DNA from 4 places in the Nonomuraea polychroma genome. Region 4 is predicted to be linked to each of the others. Evidence: riboswitches for the same ligand, from Rfam matches in the RefSeq annotation. Region 4 holds a riboswitch; each other region holds the start of a gene.
The links. Region 4 has a riboswitch for thiamine pyrophosphate ahead of EDD27_RS55410 (FAD-dependent oxidoreductase). Riboswitches for the same ligand answer to the same signal wherever they lie in the genome.
Positions count from the first base shown of each region.

Region 1: another riboswitch for thiamine pyrophosphate. It lies ahead of thiC (phosphomethylpyrimidine synthase ThiC); the one in region 4 lies ahead of EDD27_RS55410 (FAD-dependent oxidoreductase).
Region 2: another riboswitch for thiamine pyrophosphate. It lies ahead of EDD27_RS44175 (purine-cytosine permease family protein); the one in region 4 lies ahead of EDD27_RS55410 (FAD-dependent oxidoreductase).
Region 3: another riboswitch for thiamine pyrophosphate. It lies ahead of EDD27_RS48150 (TenA family protein); the one in region 4 lies ahead of EDD27_RS55410 (FAD-dependent oxidoreductase).

Region 1 covers NZ_SAUN01000001.1:11,169,922-11,173,119, forward strand. The annotation lists gene EDD27_RS52150 (universal stress protein) at 1-682, opposite strand, end outside; gene EDD27_RS52155 (hypothetical protein) at 727-1,080, opposite strand; gene EDD27_RS52160 (class I SAM-dependent DNA methyltransferase) at 1,118-1,720, opposite strand; TPP riboswitch at 1,772-1,884, shown strand; gene thiC (phosphomethylpyrimidine synthase ThiC) at 1,877-3,198, shown strand, end outside.
Region 2 covers NZ_SAUN01000001.1:9,578,417-9,581,614, forward strand. The annotation lists gene EDD27_RS44160 (MFS transporter) at 1-279, opposite strand, end outside; gene EDD27_RS44165 (winged helix-turn-helix transcriptional regulator) at 355-789, shown strand; gene EDD27_RS44170 (rhodanese-like domain-containing protein) at 786-1,109, shown strand; TPP riboswitch at 1,150-1,263, shown strand; gene EDD27_RS44175 (purine-cytosine permease family protein) at 1,254-2,588, shown strand; gene EDD27_RS44180 (methylated-DNA--[protein]-cysteine S-methyltransferase) at 2,551-3,126, opposite strand.
Region 3 covers NZ_SAUN01000001.1:10,340,172-10,343,369, forward strand. The annotation lists gene EDD27_RS48140 (MarR family winged helix-turn-helix transcriptional regulator) at 1-20, opposite strand, end outside; gene EDD27_RS48145 (maleylpyruvate isomerase family mycothiol-dependent enzyme) at 86-718, shown strand; gene EDD27_RS48150 (TenA family protein) at 722-1,396, opposite strand; TPP riboswitch at 1,385-1,480, opposite strand; gene EDD27_RS48155 (histidine phosphatase family protein) at 1,498-2,106, opposite strand; gene EDD27_RS48160 (DNA polymerase domain-containing protein) at 2,130-3,089, shown strand.
Region 4 covers NZ_SAUN01000001.1:1,987,612-1,990,809, reverse strand. The annotation lists gene thiE (thiamine phosphate synthase) at 1-29, opposite strand, end outside; gene EDD27_RS08815 (Rv2175c family DNA-binding protein) at 7-381, opposite strand; gene EDD27_RS08810 (NAD(P)/FAD-dependent oxidoreductase) at 412-1,575, opposite strand; TPP riboswitch at 1,635-1,751, shown strand; gene EDD27_RS55410 (FAD-dependent oxidoreductase) at 1,741-3,129, shown strand; gene thiS (sulfur carrier protein ThiS) at 3,126-3,198, shown strand, end outside.

The DNA.
Region 1 (3,198 bases), 9.2 Mb from region 4:
GCACCTCGATGGGGTGCCCGTGGATGACCTCGGCCACCACGTCGATCCCCGGATGGTGTGCCCGGCCGTCGGCCACCAGCTCCTGCAGGGCGCGGAGGGCATCTTGCTCGCCGTCGGGGTCGGCCGGTTCGAAGCCGCTGGGGTGCGGCCAGGCCCACGCCTGTACGGCATGTACCCGTGAACCGTGCAACTCTGCCTCGGCGAGGGCGAAGTCGAGCGCGCGCAGGCCGCCGGGTGAGCCGTCCACCCCGGCCACCACCTCCCTGCGGGCCGGCCGGGGAACGTCCCGGATGAGAACCACGTTCGTACGGGCGTGCGCGGCCACTCCGTGCGCGACGGAGCCGACCAGCAGCCCGCGTACGCCACCGATCCCGCGGCTGCCCACGACCAGCAGCTCGGCGCTCTCGGAGGCGTCGATCAATGTGGTACGGGGATCGCCGGGCAGCAGCTCGGTGGCCACATCGACCTCCGGATGCTCGCGGCGTACCCGGTCTTCGGCCGCTGCGAGCACTGTCATGGCGCCCTCGCGCATCCACCGGCCGACCTCGGCATAGTGGCCGCTGGGCGTGTCTTCGGCCACCCATTTCGACACGGCATGAGCGATGACGAGCGACGTGCGGCGAAGGGCGGCCTCGGTGGCGGCCCACGCGGCGGCCTCCAGCCCGGTGCGTGAACCGTCCACCCCAACGATGATCACGACGACGGCCTTTCAGGATCTTCTAGGGTCTAGGAGAACGCGTAGCACTCCACCTCGGCCCGGCGGAAGGACACGCCCTGTTCCGTGGAGTCCTCGGTGCACTGGCGCTCGGCCTTGCTGAGCCTCAGCGTGCCGCAGACGGTCACGCCGGAGAACGTGCGGCAGTCGAGCGACCTGTCGGTTTTGCCGATCCGGTACCGTGCCTTGACCTCCTCGCGGCACTGCGTCCGCGCCCGTGCCGTATTGGCGTACTGGCACTGGGCGATCAGGGTCTGGTACTGCTCTTGACTGACTTCGTGCTGGTCGATGCCGTCCCCGGCAGCGCTGGTCCCTCCCAACGCGGCCACCACCACGAGTCCTGCGACAGCGGCTATTTTCTTCATAGTCCCCCTGAGGGGGTGGTACCGCCGAGGGCGATCGTCAAACCTCACGGCGGCGCGCCAGCACGCTGAGCCAGGTGCGGTTCCACGTGCTCATCTCCTGCTCCAGGACCTCGAACCCGGCCGATTCCAGCGTCGCGAGCAGCGTATCGGGGTGGCGGTGGACGAACCACCGGAAGACCTCGGTGTCGTACGGAACCGGCTCCCAGCCCTCCCCGTCGCCGGCCGAGGTGCTCAGGCCCAGCACGCCACCCGGCCGCAGCGTCGCCCACCAGGCGCGCAACGTCGGCTCGGTCTCCTCGGCGGGCACGTGGAGCAGCGCGGCGGAGGACCACAGGCCGGCCAGCGAGCCGGGGGCGAGCGGCGGCCTGCGCAGGTCGCCTCGCACGGTCGGCACTCCGCGGGCGGCGGCCAGCCTGGTCATCTCGATCGAGCGGTCGACTCCGATGACCGGCAGCCCCTGCTCTTGGAACCAGGCCGCGTCATGCCCGGGACCGCACCCGAGATCGGTCACCAAGCCCCGCGCCGCGTCGGCGAATCGCTGGCGGAAGGCCAGGAAGCCGTCGCTGCGGCTGGCGCGCGCGTCGAAATCACGTGCGATGCGGTCGTAGGTCGCTGTGGTGCGCGAAACGGGATCATCCATTACCTCGATCATGCCAGGTTTGGCGCGGCTTAACAGGTGGGTACGATCAACGCCGTCCAACGCGGGAGCCCGGTGCTGACCGGGCTGAGAGGACGGCTGACAGCCGCCGACCGCCAGAACCTGCTCCGGATAATGCCGGCGAAGGGAGTTTGCGCGATGAATGGCGCGCGTTTTTCCAAGATTTACACCGGTGACCTCCGCGTGCCGATGCGTCAGGTGCACCTTTCCAACGGTTCGACCGTGACCCTGTACGACACGTCGGGCCCGTACACCGACCCCGCCCTCGAGACCGACGTCCGGCGCGGGCTGCCCCGTCTGCGCGAGCAGTGGGTACGCGAGCGCCGCGCAGCCGGCCACCCCGTCACCCAGGTCGCCTGCGCGCGGAAGGGCCTGATCACCAAGGAAATGGAGTTCGTGGCCGTCCGCGAGGGACTCGACGCCGAGTTCGTACGCCAGGAGGTCGCGGCCGGCCGGGCCATCATCCCCGCCAACGTCAACCACCCCGAGTCCGAACCCATGATCATCGGCCGCAACTTCCTCGTGAAGATCAACGCCAACATCGGCAACTCCGCCGTGACGTCCTCCATCGAGGAGGAGGTCGAGAAGATGACCTGGGCCACCCGGTGGGGCGCGGACACGATCATGGACTTGTCCACCGGCCCGGACATCCACGAGACCCGCGAGTGGATCATCCGCAACTCGCCGGTGCCGGTCGGCACCGTGCCCATTTACCAGGCGCTGGAGAAGGTCAAGGGCCGTCCGGAGGATCTGTCCTGGGAGGTCTACCGGGACACGCTCATCGAGCAGTGCGAGCAGGGCGTGGACTATGTGACCGTGCACGCCGGGGTGCGGCTCGAACACGTGCCGCTCACCGTCCGCCGTAAGACCGGCATCGTCTCGCGCGGCGGCTCCATCATGGCCGCGTGGTGCCTGGCGCACCACCGTGAGAGCTTCCTGTACGAGTACTTCGCCGAGATGTGCGAGATCCTGGCGCGTTATGACGTGTCGTTCTCGCTGGGCGACGGGCTGCGGCCAGGTTCGATCGCGGACGCCAACGACGAGGCCCAGTTCGCCGAGTTGCGCACGCTCGGCGAGCTGACGACGATCGCGCGGGAGCACGACGTCCAGGTCATGATCGAGGGCCCGGGACACGTGCCCATGCACAAGATCAAGGAGAACGTCGACCTGCAGCGCGAGCTCTGCGACGACGCTCCCTTCTACACCCTCGGGCCGTTGGTCACCGACATCGCGCCGGGCTACGACCACATCACCTCCGGCATCGGCGCCGCCATGATCGGCTGGTTCGGCACCGCCATGCTCTGCTACGTCACCCCCAAGGAGCACCTCGGCCTGCCGGACAAGGACGACGTCAAGACCGGCGTGATCACGTACAAGATCGCCGCCCACGCGGCGGACCTGGCCAAGGGGCACCCGCGGGCGCAGGAGTGGGACGACGCGCTGTCGGACGCGCGGTTCGA
Region 2 (3,198 bases), 7.6 Mb from region 4:
CTCTGCGAAGCCGCCCAGCCCTGAGAACAGCAGGAACACCCCGAGCCAGAGCAGGAACATGCGGCGGCGGCCCAGCAGGTCGGCCGCCCGGCCGCCGAGCAGCATGAAGCCGCCGTAGCCGAGCACGTACGCGCTCACGACCCCGCTCAGCATGCCCGTGGACAACCCCAGGTCGGCCCGGATGGACGGGAGGGCGACGTTCAGCATGGCCACGTCGATGCCCTCGAGGAAGATGGCGCCGCACAGGACGGCGAGGATGCCCCAGGAACGGGCAGGCATGACAAACCCCCGGTTACGTATAGGCAGTCGGTTATCTCTTGTAACCGTCCACATCTTGGGCCAGCATGAGATGCCATGGAAGACGGCACTTTCAGATCACTTAGTTACTGCGACAGCACCGTGGACGACGACTACGACGTGCGGCAGTGGGACACCCGCGAGGACTGCGAGGTCCGCCAGATACTCGACCGCATCGCGGACAAGTGGTCGCTCCTGGTCATCGCGCTGCTCGACTGCCAGAGCCTGCGTTTCTCGCAGCTTCGCCGCGAGATCGACGGCGTCAGCCAGCGCATGCTCAGCGTGACCCTGCGCCACCTGGAGCGCGACGGGCTGGTGTCCCGTACGGTCCACCCCGTGGTGCCGCCCAGGGTCGACTACGCGCTGACGCCGCTCGGCCGGACCCTGCACCAGACGATCAAATCCCTGGTCACCTGGACCGAGGAGCACCAGGCGGAGATCGCGGCGGCCCGTGCCGACTACGACGCACGGCAAGAGATGATGGAGGCATGACCGTTCCTGAAATCGAGGCCAGCGCGCTTCCCGACGACGCCTACCTGCTGGACGTGCGTGAGCAGGAGGAATGGGTGGCCGGCCACGCCCCTGCCGCCGTGCACATCCCCATGACACAGATCCAGCAGCGCGTCGACGAGGTGCCCGGAGACCGGACGGTCTACGTCGTCTGCCGGGTGGGCGGCCGGTCGCTGCAGGTCGCGGCCTGGCTCAACCAGCTCGGGCGGGACGCGGTCAACGTCGGTGGCGGCATGCAGTCGTGGGAGGCCGCGCGCCGCCCGATGGTGAGTGAGACCGGACAGCAACCTTTCGTGGCCTAACGCGCAGTTCGCCCTTTATGGCATGATGAGGGCGCTAATTTCAGATCGTCGCGGGAGCTCGGGGTGCCGGGCTGAGAGGGCAGCTATCCATCCGCTGCCGACCGCCTGAACCTGTCCGGGTAATGCCGGCGTAGGGAGTGTGCGATGACGCATGTCGCCGACGAAGTTCCGCTGACCCTTGAGGGCGCGCCCCCGAAGACCCTCGGTGTCCTCGACCAGGGCGCGCTCTGGGCGAACCTCGGCGTCAGCCTCCTGGGCTTCTCCGGAGCCCTCTACCTGCTCGACCCCCTTGGCAACGCACCGCTCAGCCTGATCGCCGCGCTCACCGCCGCTCTGGTCGGCAGCCTCATCGGCACGGCCATGGTGGGCCTGTCCGCCATCCCCGGCACCCAGACGGGCCAGCCGTCGATGGTGCTGTTGCGCGGGCTCTTCGGGGCCAAGGCGTCCTACGTGCCAACGGTGCTGAACATCGTCCAGATGCTCGGTTGGGGCGCGTTCGAGCTCTGGGTGATCGCCAAGGCCGCCAGCGCGATCTTCAGTGGCGTCCCGTACCAGGTGTGGGTGATCGTGGCCGGGGTGCTGACCACGGCGCTCACGATCTGGCCGCTCGGGGCGGTCCGCCTGATCCGGCGGTACGTCACCATCGGCGTGATCGTGTCCATGATCTGGTTCACCTGGTTCCTCGTGTCCGAGGCGCCCGCGCACACCGGCGGGAGCTGGACCGCCTTCCCCGCCGCCGTCGACTACGTGATCGCGCTCTCGGTGTCGTGGGTGCCCATGGCCGCAGACTTCGCCCGCCACTCCAGGTCCAGCAAGGCCGCGTTCACCGGCGTGGTGGGCGGCTACACACTGGCCCAGGTCGCCTGTCTGGGACTGGGCGTGTACGCGGTGGCCATCGCGGGCGCGGACGCCGTGGTTGCGGACGGAACGGCCGTTTTCGGACCGTTCGTGGCGGCGCCGGTGGGCGCGTTGTTCTTCGCGATCCTGGTGCTGCGCGAGACCGATCAGTCGTTCGCCAACGTCTACTCGACCACCGTGTCGCTGCAGAACCTGATGCCGCGGGTGGACCGTCGCGTCTTCTCCACCGCCATCGGGGTGCTCACCATCGCGATCGCGCTGGTCGTGGACGTCACGTCCTACGGGGCGTTCCTCGGCGTGATCGGCGCGGTGTTCGTGCCGATGTTCGCCGTCCTCGCCGTGGACTACTTCGTCTTCGCCCGTGGCGACCGCTGGAACACCGCGGAGAACGCCCCCGCGCGCTGGTCGATGCTGGTGCCGTGGGTGCTGGGCTTCGTCGCCTACTGGCTGACGACCTCGACCCCCACCGTGCCGGCGTGGGACGACTTCTGGACGCGGACGCGTGAGCTGATCGGCTTCACCAGGGAGCCGTGGATGAACGGCGCGCTCGGCGGGGCCTTAGTGGCCGCGCTCGTGACGCTGCTCATCGGCCTGCTGCTGCGGCGCGCTGCTCGACGTTGAGCAGGTGCTGCTTGGCGGCCGGGCCGCCCGCGTAGTCGCCGAGGCCGCCGTCCTCGCGCACCACACGGTGGCACGGCACGATCACGCAGACGGGGTTGGAGGCCAGCGCGTTGCCGATCGCCCGCAACGCGCGCGGCCTGCCGATGCTCGCGCCGATCTCCTCCAGCGTGGTGGTCGTGCCGTACGGCACCGCCATGGTCTTCTGCAGCACGGTACGCGCGAACGACGTGGCCAGCGTCAGGTCGACCGGCGTGGCGAACGCCCGCAGGCGGCCGGAGAAGTAGGCGTCCAGCTCTCTGCGCACCGGGTCGAGCCGTCGCGCGTCCGGGCCGATGAACCTGCCCACATGCCTGGTGAGCAGCTCGAAGACGGCGTTCTCCGACTCGAAGGAGCAGGCGGCGATGCCTTTGCCGGTCACCGCCAGCACCAGCCGGCCGAGCGCGCCGTCGTACGTGCCGAAGGCGATGTCCGGTGGCGTCTCGCCCCGATAGGTGGTGGAGGTCACCCGCAGCAGGGCATCCAGATCGCCGCTCGCCATGCCCCCACCCCTTCCCCGCGACAGAGAAATCGCCGTGACCGCAGCGTATCGGACGGATCGCCCGACGTACCT
Region 3 (3,198 bases), 8.4 Mb from region 4:
GGCGGATGCGTGGCGGCCATGGGTCTTCTCCTTTTGCTAAGGCTGCCTTATATTAAGGTCACCTTAGCAAACGGAGGAGTGCGGGATGGACCAGGAGAAGATCTGGGCTGCCCTCGAGATCGAGCGGCGCGGCCTGGCCGACCTGCTCGAATCGTTGCCGGCGGCGGAATGGGAGCGGCCCTCACTCTGCGACGGCTGGCGGGTGCGGGACGTGGCCGCCCACCTGGCACTCGCCACCCGGGCGAACCTCGCGTGGGGGCTGGTCGAGTTCGTCCGGGCACGCGGCAACTTCGATCGCATGGTTCACGACTCGGCGGTGCGGCACGCCAGGCTGCCGATCCGCGAGATCGTCGCGCAGGTGCGCGAGTCGGCCGGCTCGCGCCGCCGGGCGCCCTCGACCAAGCCGCTCGACCCGTTGTTCGACGCACTCGTCCACGGCCAGGACATCACCGTGCCGCTCGGCCTCGAGCGTGTCATGCCGCTCGTCCCGGCCCGAGCCTGCGCCACCCACATCTGGGAACGAGGTTTCCCCTTCTACCCGCAGCGGCGGCTACGCGGGCTCCGGCTGGTGGCCACCGACGTGGACTGGGCGGTCGGGGAGGGCGACGTGGTGGAGGGACCCATCCAGGCGCTGCTCCTGCTGCTGAGCGGGCGCCCCGCCGCGCTGCCGAGCCTCACCGGGGCGGGCACGGCGGCGCTGCTGGTCCGCCTGCGGTAGCCGTCACGGGGTGAGCCACCCCGCCGTCGGCCAGGTCTCGCGCCGCCAGGCGCTGTCCCAGAACATCCACTCGTACGCCGCCGCCGTGCAGTAGGCCTGCACCATGGCATCCCTGGTCGCCGGATCGGCCGTGGCGGCCAGCCGGTCGGCGATGGCCTTGGCCTGCGCGACGGAGGCCGCGAACCCCGGGTCCGAATAGGTGTCGATCCACTTCCGGTACGGATGGTCCGGCACGTCGCCGGTGCGCCGCAGCAGCGCCGTGCCGACGTCCTGATAGATCCAGAAGCACGGCAGCACCGCTGCCGCCAGCACCGGGTAGGGCGCGGCGAGCGCCGTGGCCTGCAGGAACGACGCGTACGCCAGGCAGGTCGGCGACGTGGCGATCCCGGCCGCGTCGGCGCCGAGCTCCTCGACGTACCCGGCGTGCAGCAGGCGCTCGGCGGCCAGGGCGGTGTGCGCGCTCTGCGCGAAGAACGCCGCGTCCGCCGGGTCGGTGGCCCGGGCCGACGCCGTGGCCAGGGCCTTGGAGAACGCCTCCAGATAGCGGCCGTCCTGCACGATGTAGAACGCGAACCGGTCCCGGTCGAGTGTGCCGTCGCCGAGCGCGACGTTGAAGGGATGATCGTGGATGGCGGTCATCAGCTCGGCGGTACGCAGCCACATGTCGTCGCAGAACATCGACGTCCCTTCGCTAGTGCGAACTAGAGCAGGTTCAACGGGTGTGATCTCAGCCCGGGCCTCCGGGCACCCCGCGTCAACGGCCTCACTGTAACAGGGACTCACTCCCGCAGCTCGGGCGGGAATCCGGTCCAGCGCAGCTCGGCGGGCAGGTGCCCCATGTCGTTGTAGAAGAGCACCGAGGAGGGGCGGTCGGGGGCGTACCGGATGACGGTCAGGGCGGCGTTGCCGTGGTTGAGGCCGAGCCAGCGCCACTTCGGGGCGTCCAGCGCGGCGCGGACGAGCCAGCCGATCAGGAAGTTGTGGGTGACGACCAGCTCGTGGCGGGGGCCCTCCGTCACCGGGCCCGTGAACGTGCGCATGGCCTCGGCGGTGAGATCGTCTTCGGCGGCGGGGAACTGCTGGAGAAAGCCGAGGAACCGGTCGGCGTGCTCCGGGGGCAGCTCCTCCTTCGCCGGCAGGTAGGGAATGTAGTCCCCGGCGGCCTCGGAAACGCGCAGCGGGACGCCGGGGAGCTGCGCGCCGATCAGGCGGGCGGTCTGCGTCGCCCGGGGGAGCGGGCCGTGGTGGATGGCGGAGAGGGGGACGTCCTTGAGCCGCTCGCCGAGGAGCGTGGCCTGGCGGCGGCCGTTCGCGGTCAGGGATCGTTCGTCGGAGGTGGCCTCGCCGTGGCGGGCCAGGTAGAGGTAACGGGTCATGGTCTCGCCCATTCTTCCCCGATATGGTGAGGCGGGTGAGCAGCGATGAGACGCGTGACGGGGTGGCCCTGAGCAACCTCGACCAGCCGCTGTTCGACGGGGCGGGTGCGACCAAGCGTGACCTGGTCGACTACCTCGACGCGGTCGGCGACCGCATCCTCCCGGTCCTGCGCGACCGGGCGCTCTCGGTGATCCGGGTACGCCCCGGGCAGGAGCCCTTCATGCAGAAGAACCTGCCGAAATACGCCCCCGAATGGGTGGAGAGGTTCTCCGTCTGGGCCGAGGCGTCACGCCGGCAGGTGACGTACGCGGTGTGCAACGACCGGCGGACGCTGCTGTGGTTCGCCAACCAGCGGGCGGTCGAGTATCACCCGTCGCTGTTCGCCGGCGACCAGCCCACGCACATGGTGCTCGATCTCGACCCGCCCGAGGGGAGCGAGTCCTTCGGGCTGGCCGTGCGCGCCGCGTTCCTCGTCCGCCAGGCGCTGGAGGAGGCGGGGCTGGCGGGCGCGGTGAAGACCAGCGGAGCCAAAGGCGTGCACGTGTTCGTGCCCGTGGCGGCGGGGACCGCCGTGGACGACCTGGCCGCGGCCACCCGCGCGGTGGGCGCGCGCGCCGAGCGGGTGGATCCGGCGCTGGCCACCACGGCGTTCATCCGCGAGGACCGTGCGGGCAAGGTGTTCATCGACTCCACCCGGGCAGGCGGCGCCACGGTCGTGGCCGCCTACAGTCCGCGCGTGCGTCCCGGCGTGCCGGTGTCCTTCCCGGTGCTCTGGTCGGACCTCGACCGGGTGGCGCCGGGCGACTTCACCGTGCACACCGCGGCCGGGCTGCTCAAGGACGCCGACCCGTGGGCGGAGGCCATGCCCGCGCCGCAGCGGCTGCCCGCCGACCTCATCGAGGAGGGGCACACGATCCCGATCGCCCGCGTGCAGGCGATGCACGAGGGCAAGCGCCGCGCCGAGCTCCGTCGCGCGCGCCGCGCCGCGGAGTGAAAGTCCCTGAATTTGGTCTATTGGTAGGCATTCCCGGCGGTGCGGAGCCGGGTTAGTGTCGCGTTCGGGCGAGGCTCGGGGGGACATTACTCGCCTTTCTGTCCCTAGG
Region 4 (3,198 bases):
CGGGCCTCAGAAAGCGAGGGCTTGGGCACGCCGCTTGACCTCCGTGTGACGGCCGGCCTTGATCGCCTCGATGGGCGACCCCGGCAGGGACTCGTCGGGGGTGAAGAGCCAGCGCAGTGCTTCGACGTCGTCGTAGCCGGCGTCCTGCAACACGGTCAGTGTGCCGGGCAGGCCCTTCATCACGTCCTTCCCATCGAGGAACACCGCGGGCACCTGCGGCCCGCCGCTGCCCCGGCGCACGCCGAGGAGCTTGTGGTCCTTCAGGAGCTGCTTGGCCCGCCCTATGGGAAGCTCAAGGCGCTGGGCCACTTCGGGGAGCGTCAGCCACTCGTCCACGAGCTGGTCGGTCTCCCGGTCGATCTGTGCAACAGAAAGCGTCACGAAACCACAACTACCACATGCCGTGCTTGCTCAAACAACACAATCTCGTAGGGATACTTCTGGATCTACCAGGCGTTCCGCGTCGAGACGGTGTCCCGCGCCGATGATTCTGCGTCCCTGTACGAGATCTCGCGGCCGATCCACGGCGAGCACCGCGGCCAGGGCGCCGTCGGCGGCGAGCCAGACGGCCGACCACTTGCCTTCCGGGTCGCCGCGGTAGATGAGCCGCTCCCCCGCCGGGTGGTGCCCGGCGTACTGGACCATGTGCCCGAACTGCTCCGACCAGAAGTACGGCACCGGGTCGTAGACCGCGTCCTCGCCCAGCAGCGTGGCGGCGGCGACCTCGGGGGCGTTGAGCGCGGTGTCCCAGTGCTCGATCCTGAGCCGGGTACGGAAGCGGCGCGACCACCAGGCGGCGCAGTCCCCGACGGCGACCGTGTTCGGCAGGGAGGCCCGCAGGTGCTCGTCGACGACGACGCCGTTGTGCAGGTCGATGTCGGCGTCGGCCAGCCATTCGACGGCGGGCCGCACGCCGATGCCGGTCACGACCACGTGGGCCTCGACGAACTCGCCGTCCACCAGCCGCACGCCGCCCTCGTCCACGGACCGGACCATGGTGTTCAGCCGCAGGTCGATGCCCTCGTACCAGCGCTGGGTACGGGCCCCGATCTCCGTGCCGACGGCGGTCGCGAGCGGGGTGGCGGCCGCCTCGATCACCGTGACCGCGCAGCCGGCGCGGCGGGCGGCGGTGGCCACCTCGGCGCCGATCCAGCCGGCGCCGATGATCGCCACCCGGGCGCCGGGCACGAGCATGGCCCTGAGCTCGTGGGCGTCGTCGAGGGTGCGCAGCACGTGCTGGGGCCCGTCGCCGGGCAGCCTGATCGGCTCGGATCCGGTGGCGATGACCAGGCCGTCGTAGCCGACTTCGCCCTCGGTGGTCTCCACGACGCCCGCGCGCAGCGCCTTGGCGCCCACGCCCGGGCGGAAGGCGACGTCGAGTGCGGTGAGGTCGGTGTCGACGAAGCTGCTGTCGGCCTCGCCGAGGAGCACGCTCTTGGACAGGGGCGGGCGGTCGTAGGGGCGATGCCGCTCCTGCCCGATCAGCGTGATTCTGCCGCCGAACCCTCGCCCACGCAGGGCCTCCACCGTGCGGACGCCCGCCAGGCCCGCTCCCACCACCACGACATTGTCCACGTTCATGACCTTAACGGGGGCCGTTCTTGGACGTCGCACCGAGGCCGTAGGCTGAGGAGGTAAAGACGCGCGGGAGTCCGGCCGTTACCGGGCTGAGAGGAAGGCTGCACCGGGCCTTCGACCGCAAGACACCTGATCCGGATCATGCCGGCGAAGGGAGCGCATGTGGATGTGATCGTAGGCGGCGGGATCGTCGGACTGTCCATCGCGTGGCGGATGGCCCGGGCGGGGCGCGCGGTCACCGTGGTGGATCCGGCTCCGGCCTCGGGGGCCTCCTACGCGGCGGCGGGGATGCTGGCCCCGGTCAGCGAGGTGACGTACACGGAGGCGCCGCTGCTGCGGCTGGGCATGGCGTCACTGCGCCGCTGGCCGTCCTTCGCCGCCGAGCTCGCCCAGGACGCCGGCCTCACCGGGCGCAGCGACGACGCCCTGGCCACGGCGGGCGGCATCTCGGACGGGACGGCCCGGTCCGGCGACGGCGATCCGGGGACGACCGCCGAGGTGGCCGGGCTCGGGGCGTTCGGCGGGCTGGAGATCGGCGACGCGGCTCGGCACGGGCTGGACCTGCGTGCGGACGGGACGCTCGACGTGGCGTTCGGGGCCGACGATCTCGCGGCGCTGGACGAGCTGGCGGCTTTCATGGACAAGCTCGGGCTGCCGGTCGAGCGGCTGACCGGGCGCGAGTGCCGCCGCCTGGAGCCCATGCTGGCCCCGTCGGTGCGCGGCGGGCTGCTGGCTCCCGGCGACGCCTGGGTGGATCCGCGCCGCGTGACGGCGGCCCTGCTCGCGGCCCTGGAGCGGCTGCGGGTGCCGCTGGTGCGGGCGCGTGCCGCGGGCCTCCTGCGCGACGAGGACGGCAGGGTCATCGGGGTACGCCTGGAGCCGCCGACGGGTGCCCCCGGCACGCCGCGAGAGGAATCTGAGCCGCCGTCCGAGCTGCGGGCGGAGCGGGTCGTCCTGGCGGCGGGGGCCTGGAGCGGCGAGCTGGCCGAGGTGCCGGTGCGGCCGGTCAAGGGGCAGATCATGCGGTTGCGTTCCCCGCAGCCGCTGCTCAGCCGGTGCGTACGCGGCACCGTGCACGGCTCGTACGTCTACCTCGTCCCTCGCGGCGACGGCGAGCTGGTCGTCGGGGCCACCCAGGAGGAGCTGGGGTTCGACACCAGGGTGACCGCGGGCGGGCTCTACGAGCTGCTGCGCGACGCCAGAGAGCTGGTGCCGGGCGTGACCGAGCTGGAGATCGCCGACGTGGTGGCCGGGCTGCGGCCGGGCACGCCGGACAACCTGCCGATCATCGGCCCGAGCGGGACGCCGGGGCTCGTCCTGGCCACCGGGCACTACCGGGGCGGTGTGCTGCTCGCGCCGCTCACGGCGGCGCTCGTGCTGGGCGACGCGGGCGATTCGAGCGGCTTGGGCGACTTGGGTGGCTCGGGCGACTTTGGTGGCTTGGGCGACTTGGGTGGGTCAGGCGACTTGGGTGGGTCAGGCGACTTGGGTGGCGAAGAAGGTCGGCTGGCGGCGTTGTGCTCGCCGGGGAGGTTTCAGGAAATCTCATGATTGTGACGATCAACGGGGCCGCGCACGAGGTCGCCGACGGCACGACCGTGGCGCAGGCCGTACGGACCT